2 linked regions of the Calidifontibacter indicus genome follow. The protein of the gene in region 1 binds, or shares a complex with, the protein of each later gene. Links are inferred from orthologs where the notes say so. Each region holds a gene or a part of one and is shown on either strand. Other genes may lie near its edges.

What was found. Proteins that work in one complex are often made in the same cells at the same time.
Region 2: the proteins of uvrA (region 1) and mfd are in contact, whole or in part, in a crystal structure (PDB 4DFC), measured with the Escherichia coli proteins. The link is inferred for Calidifontibacter indicus from one-to-one orthologs.

The regions. Positions count from the first base shown.
Region 1 is NZ_QTUA01000001.1:2,172,433-2,180,425, reverse strand. The notes cover bases 2,291-6,015. They hold uvrA (excinuclease ABC subunit UvrA), read right to left. Parts: upstream 5,617-6,015; coding sequence 2,491-5,616; downstream 2,291-2,490. Other genes in these bases: DFJ65_RS10335 (glycoside hydrolase family 15 protein), read left to right, coding at 5,756-6,015; DFJ65_RS10345 (Rieske (2Fe-2S) protein), read right to left, coding at 2,291-2,381. In the rest of the region: excinuclease ABC subunit UvrC, read right to left, coding at 1-1,788; more of DFJ65_RS10345, read right to left, coding at 1,872-2,290; more of DFJ65_RS10335, read left to right, coding at 6,016-7,600; DFJ65_RS10330 (MBL fold metallo-hydrolase), read left to right, coding at 7,722-7,993. UniProt on the Escherichia coli protein: The UvrABC repair system catalyzes the recognition and processing of DNA lesions. UvrA is an ATPase and a DNA-binding protein. A damage recognition complex composed of 2 UvrA and 2 UvrB subunits scans DNA for abnormalities.
Region 2 is NZ_QTUA01000001.1:1,300,518-1,307,227, reverse strand. What follows is about bases 2,552-6,710. They hold mfd (transcription-repair coupling factor), read right to left. Parts: upstream 6,325-6,710; coding sequence 2,752-6,324; downstream 2,552-2,751. Other genes in these bases: pth (aminoacyl-tRNA hydrolase), read right to left, coding at 6,473-6,710; DFJ65_RS06260 (hypothetical protein), read right to left, coding at 2,552-2,683. Outside these bases: eno (phosphopyruvate hydratase), read right to left, coding at 1-1,065; DFJ65_RS06265 (nucleoside triphosphate pyrophosphohydrolase), read right to left, coding at 1,180-2,157; more of DFJ65_RS06260, read right to left, coding at 2,171-2,551. UniProt on the Escherichia coli protein: Couples transcription and DNA repair by recognizing RNA polymerase (RNAP) stalled at DNA lesions. Mediates ATP-dependent release of RNAP and its truncated transcript from the DNA, and recruitment of nucleotide excision repair machinery to the damaged site.

The DNA.
Region 1 (7,993 bases):
GGCCGACACGGTCATCGACTTGCTGCGCCGCTGGCGGTGGAAGCTGATCGCGAACCGGTGTGCCTCGTCACGTACCCGCTGCAGCAGGTAGAGACCCTCGCTGGTGCGCGGCAGGATGACCGGGAAGTCGTCGCCGTCGACCCAGACCTCCTCCAGCCGCTTCGCGAGGCCGACCACCGGGATGTCGTCGATGCCTAGCTCGCGCAACGCCCGGGTGGCCGCACTGACCTGCGGCTTGCCGCCGTCGACGACGACAAGTTGCGGCGGGTAGGCGAACCGGCGCGGCTTTCCGGTGGTCTCGTCGATCGGTCCGGACGTGGGCGCGTCGTCGTCCAAGTCGTCGAGTTCGACGTCTCCGGCGTTCTCCCGTTCGGCGAGATACCGGCGGAAACGCCGGGTGAGCACCTCGTCCATGGCGGCGGTGTCGTCGAGACGCAGCTCGCCCGACTCGGTGCGGGTGCCGCGCACCCCGAACTTGCGGTACTCCGACTTGCGCGGCAGTCCGTCCTCGAAGACCACCATGCTGGCGACGACGTTGGTGCCCTGGACGTGGCTGACGTCGTAACACTCGATGCGCAACGGTGCCTGCGGCAGGTCGAGATACTCCTGGAGTTCCTGCAGGGCCTGACTGCGCGCGGTGAGGTCGCCGGCGCGGGCCACTTTGTGCCGGGCCAGCGACTGGGTCGCGTTGCGGGTGACCGTCTCCATCAGGGTCTTCTTGTCGCCCCGCTGCGGCACCCGCAACGACACCTGCGCGCCGCGTCGTTCGGTGAGCCATTCGGCCATCGAGTCGACATCGGCGGGCAGCACCGGCACCAGCACCTCGCGCGGCACGCCTTGCCCCGACTCCTCGCCGTAGACCTGCTGTAGCAGCCGCTCGATCACCTCGGCCAGAGCGAGGTCGCCCTCGGCCTCCTTGTCGACGACCCAGCCGCGCTGGCCGCGCACCCGTCCGCCGCGCACGTGGAACACCTGCACGGCCGCCTCGAGGTCGTCGTCGGCGACGCCGAACACGTCGGTGTCGGTCTTGTCGCCCAGCACAACCGCGCTGTGCTCCAACGACTTTCGCAACGCGACGATGTCGTCGCGCCGGCGGGCGGCGGTCTCGTAGTCGAGTTCGGCCGAAGCCTGCTTCATCTGCTGCTCGAGCCGCTTCACGAACCGGCCGGTGTTGCCGTCCATGAAGTCGCAGAACTCCTCGGCGATCTCGCGGTGCTCCTCGGCCGACACATTGCCGACGCACGGCGCCGAGCACTTCTCGATGTAGCCGAGCAGGCAGGGGCGCCCCACCTGACCGGCCCGCTTGAAGACGCCTCCGCTGCACGTGCGCACCGGAAAGACCCGCAACAACTGGTCGAGCGTCTCCCGGATCGCCCAGGCGTGCGCGTAGGGGCCGAAGTAGCGGGTGCCCTTGCGCTTCGCGCCGCGCATCACCTGCGCGCGGGGAAACTCCTCGCCCATCGTGACGGCGAGGTAGGGATAAGACTTGTCGTCGCGGTACTTGACGTTGAAGCGCGGGTCGAACTCCTTGATCCAGGAGTACTCGAGTTGCAGCGCCTCGACCTCGTTGCGCACGACGGTCCATTCGACGGACGCGCCGGTGAGCACCATCGTGCGGGTGCGCGGATGGAGCGCGGTGATGTCCTGGAAGTAGGACGAAAGCCGGCTGCGCAGCGACTTGGCCTTGCCGACGTAGATGACCCGGCCGTCCTTGTCGCGGAAACGGTAGACCCCCGGGTCTACCGGGATGTCTCCTGGTTTCGGACGGTAGGTCGACGGGTCAGCCACAGCTCAAGCCTATGCATCGCCACCGACAGCATCGCCACCGACAAGGGCAAGCCGTCGGGTCAGTGGCCGGCTCAGCGGCAGACTCAGGAGACGATGAGGTTCGCGCCGTCGACCGCGACCTTCTTTTCCGACAACGGCTTGTCGGCCGGGCCGTTGACGACAGAGCCGTCGGACAGCGAGAACGCGCTGCCGTGACACGTGCACACCGCGGCATCGCCGTCGATGCGGGTGATCGGGCAGGACTCGTGGGTGCAGATGGAACTGAACGCCTTGAACTGCCCGGCCTCCGGCTGGCTGACCACGATCTTCTTGTCGGCGTCGATGTAGCCGCTGCCGACCGGCACCTTCGCGGTCGGGATGCTGTCGCCGGAGACCTCCGCCGACACCGACGACGACACCGACGACGCTGCCGACGACGCGCTCCCGGCGGCCTGCGAGGCCCCGGAACTGGCGGACGAGCCGAGGTCGGACGCGCTGGTCTTGGCCGCGTCGACGTCGTCCTTGCTGCAGGCGGCGAGACCGCCCGCAGCGGCGACGACGCCGAGTCCACGAAGCACGCTGCGGCGGTCGGTGGGTCGTTTCTGGTCGCTCATGACAGGCCTTCCGCTAGGACGTTGATCCGGCAACCATCGTCGCAGAGTGACCCCCGGAAGGCGTCCGGGTGGTCGCTAGGAGTTTGCTGAGGAGTGCGCTGCCGGCCGATCACTTCTTCGGTGCGGCCGCCTTCGTGGCCGCCCGCTTGGTCGCGCTCTTGGCCGGACTCTTGGCCGGACTCTTGGCCGGACTCTTCGCGGCACTCTTCGCCGCACTCTTGGCAGTGGGCGCACTGGCGGTGGCCCGTTTCGCGGCGCCGCCTCCGGCCTTCGCCGCCACGGTCGGTGCGGTCGGCGCCGTCCGTGCACCCTTGCCCCGCGCCTGCGACGGACGCGGCTTGCCGGCCGCCTCCAGCAGCGGCCGCAGGAAGCGTCCGGTGTGGCTCGCCTCGACGGCGGCGACGTCTTCGGGGGTGCCTTCGGCGACGACCGTGCCGCCACGGAACCCGCCCTCGGGACCCATGTCGACCAGCCAGTCGGCCGACTTGATGACGTCGAGGTTGTGCTCGATGACGACGACCGTGTTGCCCTTGTCGACCAGGCCCTGCAGCACGCCGAGCAACTTGCGGATGTCTTCGAAGTGCAGCCCCGTCGTGGGCTCGTCGAGCACGTAGATCGTGCGACCGGTCGAACGCTTCTGCAGCTCGGAGGCGAGCTTCACCCGCTGGGCCTCACCACCGGAGAGCGTCGGCGCGGGCTGACCGAGCCGGACGTAGCCCAGACCGACGTCGACGAGGGTGTTCATGTGCCGCGCGATCGCCGGCACCGCGGCGAAGAAGCCCTTCGCCTCCTCGATCGGCATGTCGAGCACCTCGGCGATCGTCTTGCCCTTGAAGTGCACCTCGAGCGTCTCGCGGTTGTAGCGCGCTCCGTGGCAGACCTCGCACGGCACGTAGACGTCGGGCAGGAAGTTCATCTCGATCTTGATCGTGCCGTCGCCGGCGCACGCCTCGCAGCGACCGCCCTTGACGTTGAACGAGAACCGGCCCGGTTGGTAACCGCGGATCTTCGCCTCGGTGGTCTCGGCGAACAGCTTGCGGATGTTGTCGAAGACGCCGGTGTAGGTGGCCGGGTTGCTGCGCGGGGTGCGCCCGATCGGGCTCTGGTCGACGTGCACCACCTTGTCGAGTTGGTCGAGACCTTCGACCGTGCGGTGCCGGCCGGGCACGTGCCGCGCACCGTTGAGCTGGTTGGCCAGCACGTTGTAGAGGATGTCGTTGACCAAGGTCGACTTGCCCGAGCCGGAGACGCCCGTGACGGCGACGAGATTGCCGAGCGGGATCGCGACGTCGACGTTCTGCAGGTTGTGCTCCCGCGCGCCGCGCACCACGATCTGCCGGCCGTCCTGCGGACGGCGTACCGCCGGCGTCTCGATCTGCCGACGTCCGGCGAGGTAGTCGCCGGTGATCGACCGGGTGTTGGCCAGCAGGTCCTTCACCGGGCCCGCGTGCACCACTTCACCGCCGTGCTCCCCCGCGCCCGGGCCGATGTCGATCACCCAGTCGGCCGTCGCGATGGTGTCTTCGTCGTGTTCGACGACGATCAACGTGTTGCCGAGGTCGCGCAGCCGGGTGAGGGTCTCGATCAACCGGTGGTTGTCGCGCTGGTGCAGCCCGATCGACGGCTCGTCGAGCACGTAGAGCACGCCGACCAGACCCGACCCGATCTGCGTCGCGAGCCGAATCCGTTGTGCCTCACCGCCACTCAGAGTCGCGGCCGGACGGTCGAGGGACAGGTAGTCGAGGCCGACATCGAGCAGGAAGCCGAGCCGGGCGTTGATCTCCTTGATCACCTGCTCGGCGATCTGCCGCTCGCGCGGGGTGAAGTCGACCCCGGGCAGGAAGGTGGCGGCTTCGGAGATCGGCAGCGCGGAGACCTCTGCGATCGACTTGCCGCCGACGGTGACCGCGAGGGTCTCGGGCTTGAGCCGCGACCCCTTACAGGTGGGACACGGCACCTCGCGCATGTAGCCCTCGTACTTCTCCCGGCTCCAGTCGGAGTCGGTCTCCGAGTGGCGCCGCTTGATGAACGGCACCACCCCCTCGAAGCCGGTGGTGTAGCTGCGCTCGCGCCCGTAGCGGTTCTTGAACCGCACGTGCACCTTGTAGTTCTGGCCGTACAGGAGCGCTTCCTTGGCCCGTTCGGGCAGCGCGCGCCAGGGGGTGTCGAGCGAGAACCCGAGGTCGGCGCCGAGGGCACCGATCACCCGGGTGAAGTAGTCACTGGAGGTGCCACCGGTCGTCCACGGCAGGATGGCGCCGTCGACGATCGACTTGTCCTCGTCGGGCACGAGGAGGTCGGGGTCGACCTCGAGCTCGGTGCCGAGACCGGCACACACCGGGCACGCACCGAACGGGCTGTTGAACGAGAACGACCGCGGCTCGATCTCGTCCATCGCCAGCGGGTGGTTGTTGGGGCAGGCCATCTTCTCGGAGAAGCGGCGCTCCCGTTCGGGGTCGCCGGCTTCCTTGTCGACGAACTCGATGAGCACGATGCCACCGGCGAGGCCGAGCGCGGTCTCGATCGAGTCGGTCAGCCGCTGCTTGCCCGACCGGTCTTCAGGCCCCTTGGCCACCAGCCGGTCGACGACGACGTCGATCGAGTGCTTCTTCTGCTTCGCCAGCGTGGGCGGTTCACTGAGGGTGACGACCTCGCCGTCGACCCGGGCACGCGAGTAGCCCTTGGTCTGCAGCTCGCCGAACAGGTCGACGTATTCACCCTTGCGTTCGCGCACGACGGGTGCGAGCACCTGGAACCGGGTGCGGTCGGGCAACTGCATCAGCTGGTCGACGATCTGCTGCGGGGTCTGCCGGCCGACCGGCTCACCGCAGATCGGGCAGTGCGGACGACCTGCGCGCGCGTAGAGCAGACGCAGGTAGTCGTAGACCTCGGTGATCGTGCCGACCGTCGAGCGCGGGTTGCGGTTGGTCGACTTCTGGTCGATCGACACCGCCGGCGACAGGCCCTCGATGAAGTCGACGTCGGGCTTGTCCATCTGTCCGAGGAACTGGCGGGCATAGGCCGACAGCGACTCGACGTAACGCCGCTGGCCCTCGGCGAAGATCGTGTCGAACGCCAGCGACGACTTGCCCGAGCCGGACAGCCCGGTGAACACGACGAGGCTGTCGCGCGGCAGGTCGACGCTGATGTTCTTGAGGTTGTGTTCGCGCGCGCCGCTGATCCGCAGGTGGTCGCGGGCGGTCGAGGGTGCGGTGGACGGGGTCTGGGCAGGCACGTCCGCAATGCTAGGCGCGCCCACCGACAACCTCCGATTCGGTGAGCTCCGGTGGCCACCGAGCGTGCCCGAAATCACCCTTCGGGGTGCTGCCGCGACCATCCCGCACGGCCGCTGCGCTGACCGTTACGCTGGCGCGATGCTCGAGGACATTCACGACGAGGTGCGCCGCGCCGCCGAACCCGAGACCACCCCGATCGAGGATTACGCCGTCATCGGCGACACGGAGACGGCCGCGCTGGTCAGTCGGTTCGGGTCGATCGACTGGCTGTGCCTCCCCCGGTTCGACAGCGCGTCATGCTTCACCAACCTGTTGGGTCGTCCCGAGCACGGGCGGTGGCTGCTGCGTCCGTTTGCGGAGGCGGAGACGACCCGGCGATACGTGGGCAACACCTCGATCCTGGAGACCACGCACCGCACCGCCACCGGCGCCGTGAAGGTGACCGACCTGATGCCCTTGGGCATGGAACGGGCCGACCTCGTGCGCATCGTCGACTGTGTCGAGGGCGAGGTCGAGATGCAGCACGAGTGGATCGTGCGGTTCAACTACGGCCGCACCCGGCCGTGGGTGACGCACCTGGAGCGGGCCGACGACGAACCCGAGGCGCTGACCGCCATCGCCGGCCCCGACATGTTGGTGCTGCGCAGTTCGCGCTCGCCGCACGCCGAGGACGGAACCCACCGCGACCGCTGGACCATGAAGGCCGGGGACCGCGAGGAGTTCACGATGAACTGGTTCGCGTCGTGGAAACCGGTGCCGCCACCGACAGATGTCGAGCGGCGCGTGGCGAGGACCTTCGAGACCTCCCAGGCGTGGGCCGCCCAGTGCACCTATCGCGGGCCGTACGAGGACGCCGTCGTGCGCTCGCTGCTGGTGCTGCGGTTGCTCACCGACACCCGACGCGGCGGCATCGTCGCCGCCCCGACGACGAGCCTGCCCGAGGACTTCGGCGGGGTGCGCAACTGGGACTACCGCTACTGCTGGTTGCGGGACGCAGCGCTCACTCTCGAGGCGCTGCTCGGTGCCGGTTTCGTCGAGGCGACCGATCTGTGGCGTGACTGGCTGATCCGTGCGATCGCCGGTGACCCCGAGGACATGCAGATCATGTATGCCGTCGACGGCGGTCGGGATCTGCCCGAACGCGAACTCGACCACCTGCCCGGCTACGCCGGATCCAAGCCCGTGCGCATCGGCAACGGCGCGGTCGACCAGCGCCAGACCGACGTGCTCGGCGAGGTGATGATCGCCTTGCAGGACGCCCGGGCGATGGGGCTGTCCGACTCCGACCGCGGCTGGGCGATCCAGCGTGCGCTGGTGGAGGAACTCGCCGAGCACTGGACCGAGCCCGACAACGGACTCTGGGAGATCCGCGGGCCGCTGCGCCATTTCACCCACTCCCGGGTGATGGTGTGGGCGGCGTTCGATCGTGCGATCCGCGCGGTCGAGGAGCACGGCGCCGAGGGCCCGCTCGAACGCTGGCGGGAGATCCGCGACCAGGTGCGCGCCGAGATCCTCGAGAAGGGTTTCAACCAAGAGATCAACTCGTTCGTGCAGCACTACGACACGACCGAGGTCGACGCCAGCCTGCTGCTGATCCCGCTGGTGAAGTTCCTTCCCGGCGACGACCCCCGCGTGCTCGGCACCATCGAGCGCATCGAGCACGACCTCATGCGCGACGGGTTGCTGCTGCGCTACCGCACCGAGGCGGGCGTCGACGGTCTGCCGGGCGACGAGCACCCGTTCCTCGCGTGCTCGTTCTGGCTGGTCTCGGCCTACGCCCGCGCCGGGCGCGTCGACGACGGCCACCGGCTGATGCAGCGCCTGGTCGCCCTGTGCAACGACGTCGGGCTGCTCGCCGAGGAGTACGACGTCGAGAACAACCGGATGGTCGGCAACTTCCCGCAGGCCTTCAGCCACCTCACCCTCGTCGGCGCGGCCGTCGAACTGGCTGCGGCCGAGGCGGACCGGCCCGGCACCGACTGATCGGACGTAGGGTGGTGCGGTCGGTTTGGGGTACGAACCGGCACCGATCAAGACCGAATCGACACAGGGTGCGCTCCGCGACGCGAGTGCACGGCGACCGTAGGACAGACGAAGGACATCGATGACCACGTACGACGGCAAGGTGCAGCCGGGCGGCGATGCTCAGACGCGGGATGTCGGCAACGCCCGCATCCACAAGCGCAGCGTCGGCTCCATGAGCAACAACGCCTACCTGATCGAGTCGGACGGGCAGGCGCTACTGATCGACGCGGCGGCCGATTGGCCGAAACTGCAGGAGATGGTCGAGGCGTCCGGGGCGCAGGTCGTGGCGATCGCGACCACCCACCGCCACCACGACCACGTGGGAGCGCTCGCCGAGGCCGTCGCGCACCT
Region 2 (6,710 bases), 870 kb from region 1 along the record:
GTTGCGGTGGGCGAGGTCGACGGCGTCAAGGGTCTCGGTGAGCGAGCCGATCTGGTTGACCTTCACCAGCAGCGCGTTGGCGGTGCCGGAGTCGATGCCGCGCTGCAGCCGCTCGGGGTTGGTGACGAACAGGTCGTCGCCGACCAGCTGCACCTTGTCGCCCAGCTGTTCGGTCATCGCCTTCCAGCCGTCCCAGTCCTCCTCGTCCAGCGGGTCTTCGATGGAGACCAGCGGGTAGTTGGCGACCAGGTCGGCGTAGTAGTCGACCATCTCTGCAGACGACTTCGTCTTGCCCTCGAAGGTGTAACCCGACTTGTCGCCGAACTCGCTGGCCGCGACGTCGAGCGCCAGCGCGATGTCCTTGCCCGGCTCGTAACCGGCGGCCTTGATGGCCTCGAGGATGAGGTCGAGGGCGGCGCGGTTCGACTCCAGGTTGGGCGCGAACCCGCCCTCGTCGCCGAGGCCGGTGGCCAGCCCCTTGTCGTGCAGCACCTTCTTCAGCGCGTGGTAGACCTCTGCGCCCCAGCGCAGCGCCTCACGGAACGACTCGGCGCCGATCGGCGCGATCATGAACTCCTGGATGTCGACGTTGGAGTCGGCGTGCGCCCCACCGTTGAGGATGTTCATCATCGGCACCGGCAGCACGTGGGCGTTGGGTCCGCCGACGTAGCGGAACAGCGGCAGACCGGCGGAGTCGGCGGCGGCCTTGGCCACCGCGAGCGACACACCGAGGATCGCGTTGGCGCCGATCTTGCCCTTGTTGGCGGTGCCGTCGACGTCGATCATCTCCGTGTCGATGAGGCGTTGCTCGTCGGCGTCGTAGCCCAGCAGGGCCGGGGCGAGCTCCTCCATCACCGAGTCGACGGCGTCTTCGACCCCCTTGCCGAGGTAGCGCAACTTGTCGCCGTCGCGGCGCTCGACCGCCTCGAACTGACCGGTGGACGCGCCGGAGGGGACGGCCGCGCGGCCGACGGTGCCGTCGTCGAGCAGCACCTCCACCTCGACGGTCGGGTTGCCTCGGGAATCAAGGATCTCGCGGGCGATGATGGCGTCGATGCTGGCCACTGCAGGCTCCTGCTCAAGAGAAAACATGGATGGTTCCGGATACGGGCACCACCCTAACGGCGGCCGCAGCTACCTACAGGTAGCGACAGGCGATGCGAGACAGTGCGCGCTCGGTCAGGCCGAGGCGAGCCGGCGCACGGCGTCGCGCAGGGCCGCGTCGGCGTCGACGCCGGTGCGGCGTCCCTCGGCCACCAGCGCGAGCAGCCGGTCGCCGAGATCGGCGCCCGAGTTGTCGGCGTCCGTCTTGTCGTCGGGGAGCTCGGTGAGTCCGGAACGTTCACGCCGCGCCAACACCTTGTCGGCGATCAGCAGGGTCGACAGCGAGCGCGGAATGCCCTCGAGCAGTGGCGTCGCGCTCTCGGCGCGGTCGGCCTTCTCCGCGGCCTTGATCTGCTCCCAGCTCGCTTCGACCTCCTCGGGGGTCGAGGCGTCACCGTCGCCGAACACGTGCGGGTGGCGGCGCAGCAGCTTGTCGACCAACCCACCGGCGACGTCGTCGATGTCCCACGGGTCGTCCGGGTCGTCGGCTGCGACCCGGGCGTGGAACAGCACCTGGAGCAGCACGTCGCCGAGCTCTTCGCGCAGGTGGTCGCGGTCGCCGTTGTCGATCGCCTCGACCGTCTCGTGCGCCTCCTCGAGCAGATACTTCGCCAGCGACTCGTGAGTCTGCTTCGCGTCCCAGGGGCAGCCGCCCGGTGACCGCAACACATCCATCACGTTGACCGCGTCGGCGAGACGGGCGCCCGGGAGGTCCCAGCTGCCGACCAGCATCTCGACCGGCGCCGGGTCGGCCGCCCGAGTGAGTTCGGCGGCGAGGGCGTCGGTGAGTCCGGGGTCGCCGTCCGGCGAGACGATCCAGACGACGTGCCGGTCGGCCGCCGCCTCGGCGAGCGAACGCCCCAGCAGGGGCATCGACGAAGGATCCGAGATCTCCACCGCCACACCGGAACCGGCGATCGCCGCCGGGGTCGGGTGGTCGGCGTCCGCCGCCAGCACGAGGTCGGCGGTGTCGAGTGCGCGCCAGGCGTCGCGGGTGAGCACGCCCGCGGGCGTGCGAGGGCTGGTGACCAGCAGGGTCAGCGAACCGGCCATGGGCGCGGGGCGCTCAGTTCAGCGCCGGCTCCGCAGAGCCCTTGATCCAGTTGCTGGCGTTGTCGACCGGGCCCTTGCCCTTTTCCCACGTGCCGTAGCGCGGATTGAGTATGACGTCGGCGTCCTTGAACAGCTTCTGCAGGTCGGGGTTGCCCGCCGCGGAGTCGCGCAGCGAGGTGAAGTTGAAGCTGCCCTGCACCGACCGCACCGCGGCGTCGGTGGGGTTGGTGACCTTCTTGAAGGCCTGGCGGGCGACGTCGGCCGAGGTGTAGACCCGGTGCTTCTTCGCGAGGCTCTCCAGGTCGTTGCCGAGCACCATGAAGATCGCCGCGGACGTCGGGTCGAACTGGGACGTCGGCTGCTCGGTGGTGATGTCGCGGACGGCATCCTGCACCTGCTCGGTGCTGATCTTCTCGCCCTTGTAGGAAGCAGCGGTGCCACCGCTGGTGTCGCCGCAGCCGGACAGTGCGGTCGCGGCCACCAGGGCCGCAGCAACGGTGGTGACGCGCAGAGCGGGACGAGACATGGGTTCCTCTCGGGAGCTGTTGAGCGGGTTCATCTTGCCACGACCGGCTGTGCCATCGACGGCGGCCGTCACGCCGCGGCCGCGTCGTCGAGCAGGATGCTGCGGATCAGCTGGGCCGCCCACGTCAACACCTCGGTGTTGCGCACCGGCTTGCCGCCGACCGGGCTGGTCATCGGGGCCGGCACCAGGATGGTCTTGAGCGCCGGGTTGAGCTTGGCGCCCTTGTAGAGCCGCTCAAGTCGCAGCTGGCGGCTCTCGGGCAGCGACTCGACCGGACCGAAGCGGACGAACTTGCCCTGCGTGCCGATGTCGCCGATGCCGGCCTGGCGGGCGAGCACCCGCAGCCGGGCCACCTCGAGTAGGTGTTGCACCGGCTCCGGCGGCGCGCCGTAACGGTCGTTCAGCTCGTCGGCGATCTCTGCGAGCTCGTGCTCGGTCGCCACGGTGGCGAGCTTCTTGTAGGCCTCCAGGCGCAACCGCTCCCCCGGCACGTAGTCGTGCGGCAGGTGCGCGTCGACCGGCAGCTCGATCTTGATCTCGGCCGGCCCGCGGTCGGGCTCGTCGCCGCGGAAGTCGGCGACGGCCTCTCCCACCATGCGCACGTAGAGGTCGAACCCGACGCCTGCGATGTGGCCCGATTGCTCGCCGCCGAGCAGGTTGCCGGCGCCGCGGATCTCGAGGTCCTTCATCGCCACCTGCATGCCGGCACCGAGGTCGGTGTGCTGGGCGATGGTCTGCAACCGGTCGTGCGCGGTCTCGGTGAGCGGCTTCTCGGACGGGTACAGGAAGTAGGCGTACGCGCGCTCGCGGCCGCGTCCGACGCGTCCGCGCAGCTGGTGCAGCTGCGACAGACCGAGCACGTCGGAGCGCTCCACGATGAGCGTGTTGGCGTTGGAGATGTCGAGACCGGTCTCGACGATCGTGGTGCAGACGAGCACGTCGAGCCGCCGTTCCCAGAAGTCGACGACGACCTCCTCCAGGCGGTGTTCGCCCATCTTTCCGTGGGCGGTGCCGATGCGCGCCTCGGGCACGAGCTCACGCAACCTTGAGGCCGCCTTCTCGATGGTCTGCACCTTGTTGTGCACCAGGAAGACCTGGCCCTCACGCATCAGCTCGCGCCGGATCGCCGCCACGATCTGCTTCTCGTCGTAGGCACCGACGAAGGTGAGCACCGGGTGGCGCTCCTCGGGCGGCGTTGCGAGAGTCGACATTTCGCGAATGCCGGTGACCGCCATCTCCAGGGTGCGCGGGATCGGCGTCGCCGACATCGCGAGCACGTCGACCGCCGTGCGCATCTGCTTGAGCTGTTCCTTGTGCTCGACACCGAACCGCTGCTCCTCGTCGACGACGACCAATCCGAGGTCCTTGAACTGCACCTCCTTCGACAGCAGCCGGTGGGTGCCGATCACCAGATCGACCGCGCCGGTCGCGAGGCCGTCGATCACCTCGCGGGCCTCCTTGTCGCTCTGGAACCGGGACAACGCCTTCACCACCACCGGGAATCCGGCGTAGCGCTCGGAGAAGGTGCTGAAGTGCTGCTTGACCAGCAACGTCGTCGGCACCAGCACGGCGACCTGCTTGCCGTCCTGGATCGCCTTGAACGCGGCCCGGACCGCGATCTCGGTCTTGCCGTAACCGACGTCGCCACAGATGAGGCGGTCCATCGGCACCGTCTTCTCCATGTCGGCCTTGACCTCGTCGATCGACGACAGCTGGTCGGGAGTCTCGATGTAGGCGAACGCGTCCTCGAGCTCGCGCTGCCAGGGTGTGTCGGGCCCGAAGGCGTGGCCCGGGGTGGCCATGCGCGCCGAGTAGAGGCGGATGAGTTCGCCGGCGATCTGGCGCACGTGGCGGCGCGCCCGCGATTTGGTCGTCTGCCAGTCGGATCCGCCCATCTTGTTGAGTGACGGCGCTTCACCGCCGACATAGCGGGTGATCTGGTCGAGCTGATCGGTCGGCACGAACAGGCGGTCGCCCGGTTGGCCCCGCTTCGAGGCGGCGTACTCCAGCACGAGGTACTCGCGGGTGGCCCCGCCGACGGTGCGCTGCATCATCTCGACGAACTTGCCGACACCGTGCTGCTCGTGCACGACGAAGTCGCCCGGACGCAGTTCGAGCGGGTCGACCTGCTTGCGACGCCGCGACGGCATCTTGCGCATGTCCTTGGTCGAACCGCCGCCCGGCTGGTTGGAGCCGATCAGGTCTGACTCGGTGACGAGCACGAATTCACTTGTCGGCAGGGCGAATCCGTTGCCGAGCGTGCCGACGGCGGTGGTCACGCGGCCGGCGGTCAGCTGCTCGTCGAGCGGCACCTCGTGCTCGATGAGCAACTCCCGCACCCGCTTGGCGAGGCCTGGTCCGTCGGTGAGGATCAGCGTCCGCAGGCCGGCGGCCGTCCAGGCCCGGATGTCGGCGACGGCCGACTCGGTGTCGCTGCGGTACTGCGGCACCTCCTCGGTGCGGATCGTCACCCGCTCGCCCGGAAGCTCGTCCTCGCTGAACTCGGTGAGTTCCTCGTCGGTCGCGAACGACGACAACGACCACCACGGCAGCCCCTGATCGAGGGCGTGGTCGCGCAGCTCGAGCAGCGACCAGTAGGAGGCCGTGCCGAGCACGCCCCGCAGGTCGACCGGGATCGCGTTGCCGGCGGCGGCGTTCGACCAGCTCGCGTCGAGGAACTCGGCGCTGGTGGCGACCAGGTCGTGGGCTCGGGTGCGGATGCGTTCGGGGTCGGACAGCACGACGTGGGTGTGCTCGGGCAACACGTCGAGCAGGGTCTCCATCTTGTCGCCGAGCAGAATCGGCGACAGCGACTCCATGCCCTCGACGGCGATGCCCTCGCCGACCTTGTGCAGCATGTCGGCGACGCCTGGCAGCTGCTCGGCCAGCACCTTCGCCCGTTCACGCACCTCGTCGGTGATCAGCAGTTCGCGGCATGGCGGCGCCCACAGGCCGTGCTCCGCGATGTCGGTCGAGCGTTGGTCGGCCACCTTGAACCAGCGGATCTCGTCGACCTCGTCGCCGAAGAAGTCGACCCGCAACGGGTGCTGCTCGGTGGGCGGGAAGACATCGAGGATGCCACCGCGGACGGCGAACTCACCGCGCCGCTCGACCAGGTCGGTGCGGGTGTAGGCCGCTGCTGCCAACGCCGCGACGACGTCGTCCAACACGGCTTCCTGCCCCGTGCGCAGGCTCACCGGCGCGAGGTCGCCGAGCCCCTTGGCGATCGGCTGCATGACGGCGCGCACGCTCGCGACGAGCACCTCGATCGGGCCGTGGGTGGAATCGGCGGCGTCGGGGTGCGCCAGCCGGCGCAGCACCGCGAGGCGGCGGCCCACGGTGTCGGAGCGCGGGCTGAGCCGCTCGTGCGGGAGGGTCTCCCAGCTCGGGAACTCCGCGACCGCGTCGTCGCCGAGCAGGGTGCGCAGCGCGGTGACCAGGTCGCCGGCGTCGCGCCCGGTGGCCGTGACCACGAGCAGTGGCGTGCGCTCGCCCGTCGAGTCGCCGTCGGTGCCGCCGTTCATCAGGGCCAGCAGCGGGGCGCGCAGGCCCGGCGCCGAGGCGATGTCGACGAGGTTGGCGTTGCGACGGTGCGCGAGCACCCGCCGAACCGCCTCGTCGCGACCGAGCAGATCGAGCATCGGTTGCAGAGCACTCACGCGCGCAGACCCTTCGACAGACAACACAGAGCACCCCGGATCGGGATCGACCAGGGGTTACGAATGAGGATTCTACGCGCGGCGACCGACAACCGCCGTCCGCCGGAGTCGTTGCAGCCGAGCGGTTCGGTCAGCGGGCGTGCACCTTGTTCTGTGCGTCGGTGAGCCCGAGGTCGACGAGTGTCTGGACGGCGTCTGCGGCGTCGTCGACGAGGAACGGAAGGTCCTTCTTCTCGGTCGAGTTGAAGTCCTTCAGCACGAAGTCGGCTGCGTCCATGCGTCCGGGCGGGCGGCCGATGCCGACGCGCACCCGCAGGTAGTCCTTGCTACCCACCGACGACGTGATGGACCGCAGACCGTTGTGGCCG